One region of the Paenibacillus sp. FSL R7-0312 genome, then DNA from elsewhere that is predicted to be linked to it. Evidence: riboswitches for the same ligand, from Rfam matches in the RefSeq annotation. Region 1 holds a riboswitch; each other region holds the start of a gene.
The links. Region 1 has a riboswitch for thiamine pyrophosphate ahead of MKX70_RS24445 (ABC transporter ATP-binding protein). Riboswitches for the same ligand answer to the same signal wherever they lie in the genome.

Region 1 (4,828 bases):
CTGCACTATCAGTAGCCGCCGCAGTCGGTTCAGCCGCCGCATTGCCGCCTGTTGCTGAATTATTGTTATTGTTGTTGCCGCATGCCGCAACCACGGCCATGGTCAGGAGCAGCATAATTGTCAGACTAAGTTTTTTCATAAGATTAATCCCCTCTCATCTCTCTTTATGTTCCGGACTTGCCAGCAAAATGAATCGTAACACTGAGCTGTTACATCCGTCAATAACTTTTTCCGATAATAAACATCGGATTTATGTTATATAGGTTTTTGATAGTTTAGCTTGCCCCGAAATTGCATTTCTACATCAGTGGAAGACAAACTAAATGATCCACAACGCAAAACAGCGACCCTCCAGTAACGGAGAATCGCCGCCTTACTTCTTATGAATGTGAATGCACCTATTAACCGTGCATGATTTCAGGCAACGCTTTCTCCCTGGAGCCTCCGCTTTCTGGTTTGCGGCCCCTGCGCAGCAGCAGTCCAAGGACGGCGCCGCCTAAAGCTACAAAAATCATAATGTGGAAGGTGTCGGCAAAGCCTTGGGCCAATACAGTCTGCTTGGCCAGCTGCAGGGCTTCCTTCGAGACTCCGTCCACCGTCTGCCCGGCAGCGGCTGCCGCCTCCTGCATTTCAAGACCACGCGCGGAGGTTCTGGCCGTCAGAATCGTAACCAGTGTTGACACTGCAAGTGAGTTAATGACCTGCTGCATGGAGTTGGTGAGTGAGGTTACCCGGTTGACCAGATTGCCTGGCGCCTTGTTCAGCAGATGCGTATTCATCGGCATCATCATCATCCCCATCCCTGCACCGCACATGATTAGCGGAAGAATGAGATCACGGCTCTGGGTGGTCAGATCGACATGGGAATACTGAAACAATGCGCCAGAGACCAGACTGAGTCCGCAAACCACCAGCCAGCGCACCCCGATCCGGTCGAACAGAATTCCGGCAATCGGCATCATCAGCCCGGAAGCAATGGCCTGCGGCAGCAGGGTCAATCCGGTATCAAATGCGCCGAAGCCGCGGGCCTGCTGCAGAAACTGCGGCAGTAGAAATAAAGCACCATATAAGCCGAACTGGGCGATCCACTGCACGATAATTCCGGTGGTGAAATCCACGGATTTCAGAATCCGCAGCTCCAGTAAAGGGGTCCTGGAACGCAGCTCGGCAATGACAAAGGCAATCAGTGCAACAGCTCCCAGAGATAACCCGATTAGCGTTTTGTCCGAGGTCCAGCTCTGCGCACCCTGACTTACACCGTAAGTGAGTGAAGCAAAAGCCAGCGGTCCGAGCACCATTCCGAATTTATCCATGCCGGGAACGGTGTTCTTCGCCGCATTCGGCAGCTTTCGCAGCCCGATCAGCACACAGATAATACCGATGGGGATATTAATCAGGAAGATCCAGCGCCAGGAGTGGTATTCCACCAGCCAGCCTGACAATACAGGACCAATCGCGGGTGCGAACAGCACGGGAATCCCCATAATTCCCATAACAACGCCGACTTTACTCTTGGGAGCCAGTCTGTACACATAAGCCATCCCGACCGGGAGCACACAGCCCCCTCCGAGACCCTGCAATACCCGGAATACGACCAGCCATTCTGCACTGCTTGGCGTTGCACACAGAATGGAGCCGATCGTAAACACAATAACAGCTGTCAAAAAGACGTTCTTAGCCCCGAACCGGTCAGACAGCCAGCCTGACAGCGGAATGACCGAAGCCTGCGCCAGCATATACCCGGTTACAACCCACTGCAGCGTATGCAGGTCTGTATTGAAATCCACCACTAGTCTGGACAATGCCACATTCATTGCGGTACTGTCCAGCACAACCATAAATACGCCGGCAATAATAGCCAGCAGCGGAACTAGAATGCCGGATAACCGGAAATCGGCATCCTGCTTCAAGGTCTGATTCATACTCCTTCTCCTCCTGAATTGTCCGCAGTCAGCTACGTTGACCTGCGGGCAGGTTTGTCTATATAATTAGTGAACGGACAATTGTCCGTTATCGCATTTCATAGTCTACGGACAATTGTCCGATGTGTCAATTGTTTTACATAATTTCCTGTAAACAACACACAAGTTACCAGTGAATTACTTCGGGCTAGCGGAATACGTCAATTCCCCCTCACTTGATTCGTTACCGGCAGTATAGAGATTTATTAGAACTCACTGTAGGCATAAATGTTGTTTATTTTGCAGCTTTGATTCATGGATAGCCGGGTATCCGGATGGATTGTTGTATGACTGAAAGGGGATATTATGAAAAAAACAGAAACGGAAGTTGAACCTGTAACATCAGCAGCTCCCGAGAACACAGGGCACGCAGATAACGCTGCAAAAGAACCCGCCGATCCTTATATGCAGCGGATACTCGAAGCGGCCCGCCAGCTGTTCACCGAGAGCGGCCTCGAAGCTGTCAGTATGTACGGCATCGCCAAACGGGCCGGCATAGGACAGGGATCGCTGTACCGCCGCTTCACCGATAAGGGCGAAATCTGTTCGGCTCTGCTGCTGGACAGCACCGAGCAGTTTCTGTCGGGGATGGAACAGCAGCTTGCTGCCAGCGCCGGTGAAACGGCTGCCCTCGCGCATCTGCAGAGCAGCATTGAGCAGGTCGTTGGTTTCATTGAGCAATATGCGGAGCTCTTGAATATGATCAAATCTGAATTCACAGGCAAGAAGCAGCTTACCCAGTTCGAACATCCTTTTTTCCAGCGGCTCGGGAGGATTATGAGTGAACTTCTGCACCGCGCATCCGCGAATGGAGAGATTATCGGGATTGATCCCCGCTTCGCTGCCACAGCACTTATCTCTGTACTTAGTCCCGATCTTTACCTGTATGAACAGAAACGGAACGGATCCTCCAAAGAGGAAATCTCGCAGGGAATTGTTGCATTGTTCATAACCGGCCTCTCCAAGCGCTGAGTACAGGCTCTTTACAAGCGGAGGAATTATGGTATATTAAGTAGCAATTACGAATTCAATAGCACCTGTTATTTCACTAGGGGAGTCGGCCGACTGAGACGGAGCTTAAGCTCCGGACCCTTGGAACCTGATCTGGATCATACCAGCGGAGGGAAGTGGAGCAGAATGTATCAGCGGTTCCGCGTCTTTGCAAACTGACTGTACCTTCAGACCCATTCATTTCCTCCGGAAATGGATGGGTCTTTCTTGTTTTCGTAGCGTAATCACTTTTCCCTAAGGAGGCTTGCTTCTCCATCCTATGATCAACATCGCGAACCTGTCCTATTCTTTCGGCGCAGCTTCAAGGGCTCCGGTCTTCTCCGAAATCTCCATGAAGGTCCGCCGCGGGGAGTTCATCTCCGTCGTGGGGGCCAGCGGCTGCGGCAAAAGCACGCTGTTCAAGATTATCGCCGGCCTGCTGGAACCCGGCAGCGGCGAGGTTGCACTGCACGGGCAACCGTCCAAAAACACCTCGGAGCGGCTCGGCCAGGTCGGATATATGCCGCAGCGGGATCTCCTGCTGCCGTGGAGAACCGTGCTGGACAATTGCCTGCTGCCCTGGGAACTGAAGCGGAGCGGCTCCAAAGAGGAAGCCGTTATCCAGATTCGCAGCATGCTGCAGCAGTTCGGCCTTGGTGAGACCGGGGCTGCGTATCCGCATGAGCTGTCGGGCGGCATGCGCCAGCGGGTTGCGGTGCTCCGCACCCTTGCCGCCGGGAATGAGCTGCTCCTGCTGGACGAGCCGTTCGGGGCGTTGGACGCCATAACCAAGCGGGAGCTTCACCGCTGGCTGCTGGAATTATGGTCGGGACTGGAGAAGACTGTGCTGTTCATTACCCATGACCTTGAAGAAGCGCTTCTGCTTAGCGACCGCATCTATCTGATGACCGGCGGTGCCGGGGGCGGTATGCAGGAGTTCATCACCGGTCTCCCCCGTCCCAGACATCACAGTCTGAATTACGAACCGCAGTTTGTTGCCCTGCGGAAGGAGTTGGAGCTGAAGCTGTATGACAACCGTCTTTTATAGAAGATTGCTGCGGGAATACAGCCCGGCTATTCTGCTCGTGCTGCTGATCCTTGCAGTCTGGGAAACGGTGTCCCGGCTGGGGCTGATTCCTCCGTTCATCCTGCCGGCCCCCACTGCCATCTGGAGCGCTCTGATGGAGGAGCGGCGTCTGCTCTTCGGTGTGCACCTGCCCGCAACGCTGCTTGAGGTACTAACAGGCTTCGCTCTGTCCGTCTTCTGCGGCAGTCTGCTGGGAACGGGCATGCATCTATTCAGGCCGATGGCCAAGGCGCTGTATCCGCTGCTGATTATCAGCCAGACGATTCCGCTGGTTGCCCTCTCTCCCCTGTTTATCATGTGGTTCGGCTACACCTTGTGGAGTAAGGTCGCCGTAGTGTTCCTGACCGCCTTCTTCCCGGTGGTTGTCGGCACCTACGACGGGCTGGGCAAGAATACGGAGCAGTACCGCGAGCTGTTGTTGACGCTTGGCGCGAACCGCTGGCAGATTCTCCGCAAGGCTGCTGTTCCGCTGGCCCTGCCGTCCTTTTTCTCCGGACTGAAGCTGTCGGTAGTGTACTGTGTCATAGGCGCTACCATCGGCGAATGGCTGGGTGGCAGCCAGGGGCTCGGTTACTTCAGCCGGAGAATGGCCGGCAATCTGCAGAGTGCCGAGATGTTTGCCGCTGTTGTGCTGCTGTCCGCTCTTGGGATCACTCTGTTTCTTTGTATTGCTACGCTTGAGAAGTTATTTTTGAAGAAAAGAGGACGTTATTCATGACTCCAATCCGCTATACCCGTTATCTCTACCCCCGTAGTGCTCAACCTTATAAGTTGCTGCCTTATGTACTGC
Region 2 (4,828 bases), 4.4 Mb from region 1:
TGCGAAGCTGGACCCTGAGTCGGCCGTGCCGGCATTCTTCCTGTCCCAGCTCCAGCAAGCCCGTGGAGAAGACAGACCCATGCCTGCGGTCAGCTATAATTACCAATTGCCTTTCCAGGAGCAGCTCAAGCAGTGGAAGGGGAATACAGGCAAGTTCACCGAAGAAGTACGGAACAATCCGCTGCTGCGCGCCTCGTTCTTCTGGGCGCTGCGCTACGGTGATTCCTCCACGAAGCTGCAGGTGACCGAAGCGTTGCGCTGGATTGAGGATGAGGAGATGTCCGAGGTACTGCGCGGAGTTCTGGAGCATCAGCCGCTCCAGGAGGACCGGCTGCAGGAGGCGGCGCTGTTCAGCCTGCAGCGGCTGATTGGAGAGAATCTGGAAGCAGCAGCTCCTGAAGAAGAGCAGGTGCAAGCGGCTTCCAGCCCCAAGGGCCCTGCTGAATGGAAGGAAGACTGGCAGCGGATTATCGATCATACGGTGGCCATGATGGACCGGAGGTATGATGCTGCGCAGAAGAAGGATGCAGAGTTTATCTGGAAGCAGTTCATCGGCAGCCTGTATCCGGATGTACCGCTATTCCGCAATGACGGCGGTTGGTGTGCGGCACTGGAGTACCTGACTGCCAGGCTGCACGGGCGTCCGGTCACCTTCCGCGAGGCGGCACAGCGTTACGGCGTCTCGGTCTCCATGGTAAGTCGCTATGCACGGCGGATCGATAATGAATGCGACACCCAGGGCATGCTGCCGGGAACGGACGGCTTGTCGCCGTCCACCAATAATATTTGAATCCTTTTTTCAAATATAAGAATCTATATGTTTCTCACACCTACTTGTAAGGAGGCCAATGTAATGTACAAAACGATTGTAATCGGAACAGGCCCGGCCGGGCTGACTGCCGCGATTTATCTGGCGCGTGCGAACCTGAGCCCGCTCGTAATTGAAGGCTTGCAGCCGGGAGGACAGCTGACAACGACGACAGAAGTGGAGAACTTTCCAGGCTTCCCTGAAGGAATTCTGGGTCCTGATCTGATGGACAACATGCGTAAGCAGGCCGAACGCTTCGGCGCTGAATTCAAGAATGGCTGGGTAGAGTCGGTGGACTTCTCGCAGCGTCCGTTCAAGGTGACTGTAGACGGAATGGGTGTGCTGGAAGCGGAGTCGGTCATTATTTCGACCGGCGCCTCCGCCAGATACCTGGGTATCCCGGGTGAGCAGGAGAATGTTGGACGCGGGGTCAGCACCTGTGCGACCTGTGATGGATTCTTTTTCCGTAACAAAAAAATTGTCGTGGTCGGCGGCGGCGACTCTGCGATGGAGGAAGCCAGCTTCCTGACCCGCTTTGCTTCCAGCGTAACGCTGGTTCACCGCCGTCCGGAGCTGCGTGCTTCGAAGATCATGCAGGACCGCGCGCGCGACAACAGCAAGGTGTCATGGGCACTGAACCGCACGCCGCTGGAGGTAACCGTTGGTGATACCGGGGTTAAGGGCATCACCGTCCTTAACAATGAGACGGGACTTACCGAGCTGATGGAAGCGGATGGTGTATTTGTCGCTATCGGACATACACCGAATACCGCTTTCTTAGGCGGGCAGATTAACACCGATGCCAATGGCTATATAGTGGTTAATCCGGGCACCACAGAGACGAATATTCCCGGTGTATTCGCTTGCGGCGACGTGCAGGATACGCGTTACCGTCAAGCTATATCGGCAGCCGGAACCGGCTGTATGGCCGCCATGGATGCCGAGAAGTTCCTGGAAGGCACGATGGTGCATGACTGGAGCGAATCGCTCGATAAATAACCGGAGAAGGTTCTTGTTATTGACGGGTTTACAAAAAAATCCTATACCAGTAGAATGTATTTAATTAGATAAGATACCCACTAGGGGAGCCTGAATAGGCTGAGACGGGAAAAGTGAATTTCCGGACCCTTGAACCTGATCTGGATCATACCAGCGTAGGAAAGTGGAGTCGGACCTTTTTTGAATACAGTCTTATTGGGCTGTTCCTTTGATAAAGCCGCTCCAGGTGGAGCGGCTTTTTGACTTGCAAGAATTCGTATGCCTTGTGCTATACATGATTCTTCGGCTCAGTCTGCTGCGTGAAATCTTATCTGATTGGCTCATAGAGCGAAGAGGAGGAGATTAGAATGCCCGAAATGATGAAGAACGAAGAGGTGGACCTTTCCCGATTTCCTGCAAGCCGGAAAGTGTATGTAGAGGGCTCGCGCCCGGATATTCAGGTTCCGATGCGGGAGATCAGCCTCAGCAGAACGGAGGGCGTTGCCGGGGAAGAGGAGAACGAACCGCTTCGTGTCTATGACACCAGCGGAATTTACACCGATGCTGCGCAAGAAGCTGACATTCGGAGGGGGCTGCCGCCGCACCGTTTAGGCTGGATTGCGGAGCGTGGCGATTCGGAGGAATACACCGGAAGAGCTGTGCAGCCGGAGGATAATGGAATCCGCAGGGGTGGGCCACCCGAAGAAGCTTATCCAGGGCTGCAGCGGAGCCCCCTGCGGGCACGTGCGGGCCGCAATGTTACCCAGCTGTATTATGCGCGTCAAGGGATCATTACACCGGAGATGGAGTATATCGCGATCCGCGAGAATACCCGGCCGGAATTCGTAAGGGATGAGGTAGCCGCCGGACGGGCCATTATTCCGGCCAACATCAATCACCCCGAGAGCGAGCCGATGATTATTGGCCGTAACTTCCTGGTGAAGATCAATGCGAACATCGGAAATTCTGCGGTGTCTTCTTCTATTGAGGAGGAAGTGGAGAAGATGCGGTGGGCGACCCGCTGGGGGGCAGACACTATCATGGACCTCTCCACCGGCTCTAAGATTCATACCACCCGTGAATGGATTATACGCAATTCTCCTGTGCCTGTCGGCACGGTGCCCTTATACCAGGCGCTCGAAAAGGTGAACGGCATAGCCGAGGATTTAACCTGGGAGCTCTATCGCGACACGCTGATTGAGCAGGCGGAGCAGGGTGTGGATTACTTCACCATTCATGCCGGAGTCTTAAAGAGCTATATTCCGTTAACAGCCGGAAGAATGACAGGAATCGTATCACGGGGCGGCTCGATTATGGCCGCTTGGTGCCTTGCCCATCAGCAGGAGAACTTTCTATACACACACTTTGAAGCTATATGTGAGATTATGAAGACGTATGATGTGGCCTTCTCTCTGGGGGACGGATTGCGTCCGGGTTCTATTGCAGATGCCAATGACGAAGCACAATTCGCTGAGCTGGAGACGCTGGGAGAGCTGACAGCCTTGGCATGGAAGCATGACGTTCAGGTAATGGTTGAGGGTCCGGGGCATGTGCCGATGCACAAGATTAAGGAAAATATGGACAAGCAGCTCGAGATTTGCCGGGAAGCCCCATTTTATACTCTTGGCCCGTTGACTACCGATATTGCCCCCGGTTACGATCATATCACTTCGGCCATCGGGGCGGCGATGATCGGCTGGCTCGGGACATCGATGCTGTGTTACGTTACGCCCAAGGAGCACTTAGGCCTGCCTAACAAGAATGATGTACGCGAAGGAGTCATTACCTACAAAATAGCCGCACATGCCGCAGACCTCGCCAAGGGGCATCCGGGTGCACAGGACAGGGACAATGCGCTGTCCAAGGCGCGGTTCGAGTTCCGCTGGCGAGACCAGTTCCATCTCTCTCTGGACCCGGAAAGGGCGCTGGAGTATCATGATGAGACGCTTCCTGCGGAGGGGGCGAAGCAAGCTCATTTCTGCTCTATGTGCGGTCCTAAATTCTGCAGCATGCGGATTTCGCATGATATCCGTAATTCCTACAGATTGAGCAGGTCGCTGTAAAAAAGGCAAGTCTCGTATAGCTATTTCCCTGCTGTCCCATGCTGTAAAAGGCGTGAGGGCAGCTTTTCTTATGCTCGAATAGCACAAGATTCATTCTCCCTATTATGTGAAACCAAGCACAAGCGTTGGCGTAAATAGCATTATCCAAGGATAGGGAGTGAATCAAATGAGGAACAAGGACTGGCTCAAGGAAAGCGAACGTTTCAATGAAGCGGCTGAATACTATGATAGGTATAGACCCAGTTATCCATTCGCCCTGATTGAGCAGATTGTACAAGAAGCCTCTCTGACTAAGGAGTCCAGAATTCTTGAGATCGGTGCCGGGAGCGGTAAAGCCTCCGAATTATTCCTGGACCGCGGGTATGAGCTGCTATGTATTGAACCGGGCCCACAACTGGCGGAATTGGGAAGACAGAAGCATAGGGATAAAAACGTGCGATTTGTAACCTCCAGGTTTGAGCACTGGTCTGGGCCGGAGACGGATTTCGACCTGATCTTCTCCGCTCAAGCCTTTCATTGGGTGCCGCAGCCGGAAGGTTACAAGAAATGTGGGCGGCTGCTGAAGCCGGGAGGGCGGCTCGCGCTCTTTTGGAATTTTTATCTGCAGGGAGACAGTGAGATGGAGCAAGAGATTGCCGAGGTCTGTGCGGAGTATGAGGTATTCTGGTTTAATAAGCGGGATGTAATTGAACAGAGAGTGGAGCGAACTGTAGCAGAGCTGTCCGGCAGCGGAAATTTCAGAGCCCCGGAGGTCTACCGGTATCCTTGGGACAGCAGGGATGACGCGGATAGCTTCATTAACTTCCTGCGGACCTGCAACGGGTTCATCGGGCTGAAGGAAGCGGAGCAGATTGAATTAAGCGCCAGGTTACATAAGCTGATCGGCCGGAATGGCGGCACCCTGCAAAGGAATTTTATATGTACGCTTTTCATAGCCGAAGCCTTGAATTCTGTGAATTCTTAACATACATAGCTGTCC
Region 3 (4,828 bases), 1.0 Mb from region 1:
GCTACGTCAAGGCGGCGGATGTGCTCGACGCATATCTGAAATGCGTCTGGGAAACCGCCGCAGGCAACCGCGAATTCGCGGCCGCCCGGGAGCAGACAGGCGCGAAGCTGCACGGGCTTGCCCTGCCGGAGTTGGAGTATTTCCTAACTCATATGGCTCCGGGGTTTGAGCTGTCGCTGGACGAGCTGTCTTCAAGAATGCGCCCGGAGAAGCCAGCCGACTAGCCGGAGACCGTGCGGCCGCTTGAAGAATGCAGCATCGTACGGACCGCTTCGCCCAACAATGCAAATAACCCGCCGTGAGGCGGGTTATTTGCATCCAGTTAAGGCATGGCTAAAGGCTCATCCAGGATGTCCCAGTCCTTGAACACCGGCTGCAGCCCTTTTGTCTCTAGCATCTCCTTAATCTCATGCACGCTGCGGTTGTCCGAGATTTCAAACTGCGGAGTCCCGCCTTCCAGGGAATGTCCGCCTACTTCGGTGGATACCCCTGCAGACATCTTGGTGATGCCGAGATGGACCAGATGATCGCGCAGGGCTGCCGGCTCCCGCGTGGACAGTGAAATACCGGAACGCGGCAGAAACAGGCGGTAGGCCAGTATAATCTGCACCAGTGCACGGTCGGTTACATCACTCTCTGGATTAAATTCCCCCAGGTACGGCCGAAAACGGGGAATGGACAAACCGATTTCGCACTCCGGATACTTGTCCTGCAAATACCTGGCGTGCAGTGCAGTCGCGAGAGCCTCCTGACGCCATTCGTACATTCCCAGCAGGGCTCCGATATTTACCGAGCGGAATCCGGCCAGGCAGCCGCGCTCGGGCGCATCCAGACGGTTGCGGTACACCCGCTTGGGGCCCTTCACATGCAGCTTGCGGTAGGTTTCCTGATGATAGACCTCCTGATACAGCGTCAGACCGTCTACTCCTGCCTGTCTGAGGTCAGCGTATTCTTTGGTAGTGAGCGGATTCACTTCAATGCTGACTGAAGAGAAATAGCCGCGGAGCACCTCCACGCAGTCTTTCACGTAATTGGCCGGACTTTGATTCCGGGATTCTCCGGTCAGAATCAGAATGTGGCGCAGCCCTGTGGCTGCGATCGTTTCCGCTTCCCGCCGGACCTCCTCCAGTGTCAGTTTTTTGCGCGGAAAATCATAGATAGAGCTAAAGCTGCAGTAGGTACAATGGTTGACGCAGAAATCAGCCACATACATCGGTGTAAACAGCTGCATCACATGACCGAATTGAGCACGTGTCAGTCTATGCGCCTTCTGCGCCATCTCTTCCAGGTAAGGCTCTGCTGCCGGTGACAGCAATGCCATCAGCCCGTCCTCGTCCAACTGCTCCAGACGAAGTGCCCGCTTCACATCGAGCGCAGTATACTGCTTCCATACCCCCTCATAGGAATGCTTGTCCATCCGGTTCAGCCTATCATAAAAGCTCATGTCCTTCCTCCCTCTTCTTAAACAGCATCAGTCAGGCCAGAAATCCGGTCAGCGGCGAAGAAGCTGCGGCTGTCTCTTCCACCGGACCCAGCCCGGCCAGATAGGCCTTCCGCCCCGCCGACACCGCTTCGCGGAATGCCTCCGCCATCAGCTGCGGGTCCCGGGCGGTGGCAATTGCCGTGTTCAGCAGCACAGCGGCTGCGCCCATTTCCATCGCCTCAGCAGCTTCGGAGGGTCTGCCAATACCAGCATCCACGATGATGGGCAGACCCGTTTCTGATATCAGAATCCGGATCAGCTCCTTGGTCTGCAGCCCGCGGTTAGAGCCGATTGGCGCTCCCAGCGGCATGACGGCTGCAGCTCCGGCCGCCTTCAGCCGGAGTGCGGCTGACAGATCAGGACTCATGTAGGGCAGAACAACGAAACCCTCAGCAGCTAAGATTTCCGTGGCTCTGATCGTCTCGGTATTATCAGGCAGCAGATATTTCTGATCATTGATAACCTCAATCTTCACCCAGTCTCCCAGCCCCGCTGACCTTGCCAGCCTGGCAATGCGTACCGCTTCCTCTGCGGTGCGTGCACCAGAGGTATTGGGCAGCAGGGTCATGTGGGAAGGAATATGGCTGATGATATTCTCCTTGCTCTCCGGATCTACCCGGCGCAGGGCAACCGTAATAACCTGTGATCCCGAGCGGGCAATCACTTCGGGAATAAGGGTGTTGCGGCTGTATTTTCCGGTCCCGATGAACAGTCTGCTCGTTATAGTAACTCCTCCAATTACCAATGGATCTTGCATCATATCGCCTCCTGTGATAAGTCACTGCCTTAAGCTAAATTACGTATCTGCATTGTTCCGTCTGCTGCGCGTGCAAGGCCCGCCTAGCCTCCGCCGACAAAATGAACCAGTTCAACATGGTCCCCCTCATCCAGAAAGGTATCTCCATAAGCATCCCTGCCGACAATCTCACCATTCAGCTCCACAATAACCAGCTTCCCGGTCCACTCCGGGCGGGCCAGAAGATCAGCCAGAGTCCGGCAGCTCTCTTCATACCTTCCGCTGCGTCCGTTAACAGTCAAATTCATTCCTGTTCACCTCCTTTGCCCGGTGCGGGGGCTTCATTCAGGACTTCAGCACACGCTGCGGCCTGAACGGATGATCTGTAGGCCTCAGCGGCGCCAGCAGGGTCCGTCGCTCCGCATATCCCGGACATTACGGCTATTCCGGCAGCACCCTTTGACAGAACTGACCTGGTATTGCCCGGTGTGATGCCTCCGATGGCAATCAACGGTATACTGCTGCAGCGGACGGCCACTTCCAACTGCGCCAGGCCCCGTTCCCGCTGTCCGGGCTTGCAGGCCGTGGGGAATACATGTCCATACAGACAGAAGTCCGCTCCCTGCCGTCCAGCGCGTGCCGCTTCCTCCTGGGAATGCACCGACCTGCCCAGCCGCAGGCCCGGGGCAATGCCGCGCGCCCCGGCAGGCGGCAGACTGTGCCAGGCCAATTGGACGCCGGCTGCCCCTGCTGCCAAAGCCACATCTATCCGGTCATTAATGACCAGCTTAGAGGGCGGAACCCCCGCTTGCAGCAACCGCTCTGCGGCAGCCAGAAGCTCCTGTGCGGACAGAGCTTTTTCCCGGAGATGGATATAATCCACCATGGGATGTACAGCAGCAGCCAGTTTGGCATACTGCTCCGGATTCAGCCTCCCGTCCGAGATCAAATGGATTTCTTTCAACACCTTCACCTCCCCCTCTATACGGCATTCCGGAAAATACAAAAAGACCGCCCCCTGTATCAGGAAGCAGTCCGGAATATAAGCAGGAATACCGGGTAAGCCGTTACCCCCGCTGCATTATTCATTCTCCACTTCCCTACGCTGGTATAAACCAGATCAGGTTCAAAGGGTCCGAACAGATATGTTCGTCTCAGCCTTGCGGCACCCCTAGTGATCGTTCATATTCTATTGTTCTTGCAGTTTGTATATTAGCATATTATTCCTGTAAGAGCTATTCTTTAATAGATTCAGTTATTAAATCCAGCAGGTTTAAGCGGCAAAAAAGCCAGCCTTCCGGCTGACTTTTCATCTGTTTGAACCTTTGATGCCTTAAACCTGTATAAACTTATCCGGCTTACAAAGCAGTGCCCATGGTCAGCCGTTAACGATCTCGCCACCGTTCACATGCATGACCTGACCGCTCACATAAGAGGAATCGTCAGAAGCCAGATATACATAGGCCGGCGCCAGCTCTTCCGGCTGTCCCGGACGCTTCATCGGCTGGGTGCCGCCGAATTCACTAACCTTCTTCGCGTCAAACGTAGACGGAATCAGCGGCGTCCAGATCGGTCCCGGTGCTACCGCGTTCACGCGGATACCTTTGTCCGCCAGATTCATCGACAGGGAGCGGGTGAAGCTGAGAATCGCTCCTTTGGTGGACGAATAGTCCAGCAGCTGCGGGCTGCCACGGTACGCCGTAATCGATGTGGTGTTGATGATCGTGGAGCCTTTTTTCAGATGGGGCATCGCTGCCTTGGTCAGATAGAACATGGAGAATATATTCGTCCGGAACGTCCGCTCCAGCTGCTCGGCGGTAATGTCCTCAATCTTATCCTGCGGATGCTGCTCTGCCGCATTGTTAATCAGGATGTCCAGCTTGCCGAGTCCCTCAATGGTTTTATTAATCAGATCCTGACAGAAGGCCTCAACTCCGATATCACCGGAGATCAGAATACACTTCCGCCCCTCCTGCTCCACCTGGCGTTTGGTTTCTTCCGCATCTTCATGCTCATTCAGATAGGATATCACTACATCCGCCCCTTCTTTGGCAAAATGAACGGCGACGGCACGACCGATTCCGCTGTCCCCTCCGGTAATGAGCGCGGCCTTGCCCAGCAGCTTGCCTGCTGCCTTGTAAGCCGAGGTTTCAAACTCCGGAAGCGGGTTCATCTCGCTTTCAATTCCGGGCTGCTGGTCCTGTACCTGTGGAGGCAGGGTTTTGACGGGTTGTTTGCTGGTGTCTGGCATAATCCATTCTCCTTTCGCTGTACCGTTATACTGTTTTACTAATCATGTTAGGATGGCTAAAAGTCTGGTGTTTATGCATCATACTTACCTAGCAAAAAACGCTTTACGTTATTTTACTTACCACATAGGGCAGCCGGCCAAACAGAAAATCTTCAGTCCAACGCGTTCCCCGGTGCATTATAGAGCCTGCAGAAGGAGAGTTATCCTCATGTCCAAAAAATCAAAAACCATCATCGTTGCCGACAAAGGTGTCATCCTGTACCAGGGCAGAATCCTCCTCGTCAAGCGGGCTGCCGCCGATTCTGCAGGTGCCGGAAGCTGGGAATGTGCCGGAGGCAAAATCGAATTCGGTGAAAGC

Region 2: it holds a riboswitch for thiamine pyrophosphate, as region 1 does, so the genes downstream of both, thiC (phosphomethylpyrimidine synthase ThiC) here and MKX70_RS24445 (ABC transporter ATP-binding protein) in region 1, are expected to answer to the same signal.
Region 3: it holds a riboswitch for thiamine pyrophosphate, as region 1 does, so the genes downstream of both, MKX70_RS28750 (thiamine phosphate synthase) here and MKX70_RS24445 (ABC transporter ATP-binding protein) in region 1, are expected to answer to the same signal.

Annotation. Positions count from the first base shown of each region.
Region 1 is NZ_JBBORE010000001.1:5,553,803-5,558,630, forward strand. It holds gene MKX70_RS24430 (amino acid ABC transporter substrate-binding protein) at 1-139, opposite strand, end outside; gene MKX70_RS24435 (DHA2 family efflux MFS transporter permease subunit) at 402-1,922, opposite strand; gene MKX70_RS24440 (TetR/AcrR family transcriptional regulator) at 2,268-2,933, shown strand; TPP riboswitch at 3,002-3,104, shown strand; gene MKX70_RS24445 (ABC transporter ATP-binding protein) at 3,217-3,999, shown strand; gene MKX70_RS24450 (ABC transporter permease) at 3,980-4,756, shown strand; gene MKX70_RS24455 (ABC transporter substrate-binding protein) at 4,753-4,828, shown strand, end outside.
Region 2 is NZ_JBBORE010000001.1:1,188,276-1,193,103, reverse strand. It holds gene MKX70_RS04975 (tetratricopeptide repeat protein) at 1-790, shown strand, start outside; gene trxB (thioredoxin-disulfide reductase) at 854-1,807, shown strand; TPP riboswitch at 1,880-1,986, shown strand; gene thiC (phosphomethylpyrimidine synthase ThiC) at 2,155-3,849, shown strand; gene MKX70_RS04960 (class I SAM-dependent methyltransferase) at 4,016-4,813, shown strand.
Region 3 is NZ_JBBORE010000001.1:6,602,075-6,606,902, forward strand. It holds gene yfbR (5'-deoxynucleotidase) at 1-224, shown strand, start outside; gene thiH (2-iminoacetate synthase ThiH) at 323-1,444, opposite strand; gene MKX70_RS28740 (thiazole synthase) at 1,476-2,240, opposite strand; gene thiS (sulfur carrier protein ThiS) at 2,324-2,527, opposite strand; gene MKX70_RS28750 (thiamine phosphate synthase) at 2,524-3,186, opposite strand; TPP riboswitch at 3,300-3,402, opposite strand; gene MKX70_RS28755 (SDR family oxidoreductase) at 3,598-4,470, opposite strand; gene MKX70_RS28760 (NUDIX hydrolase) at 4,679-4,828, shown strand, end outside.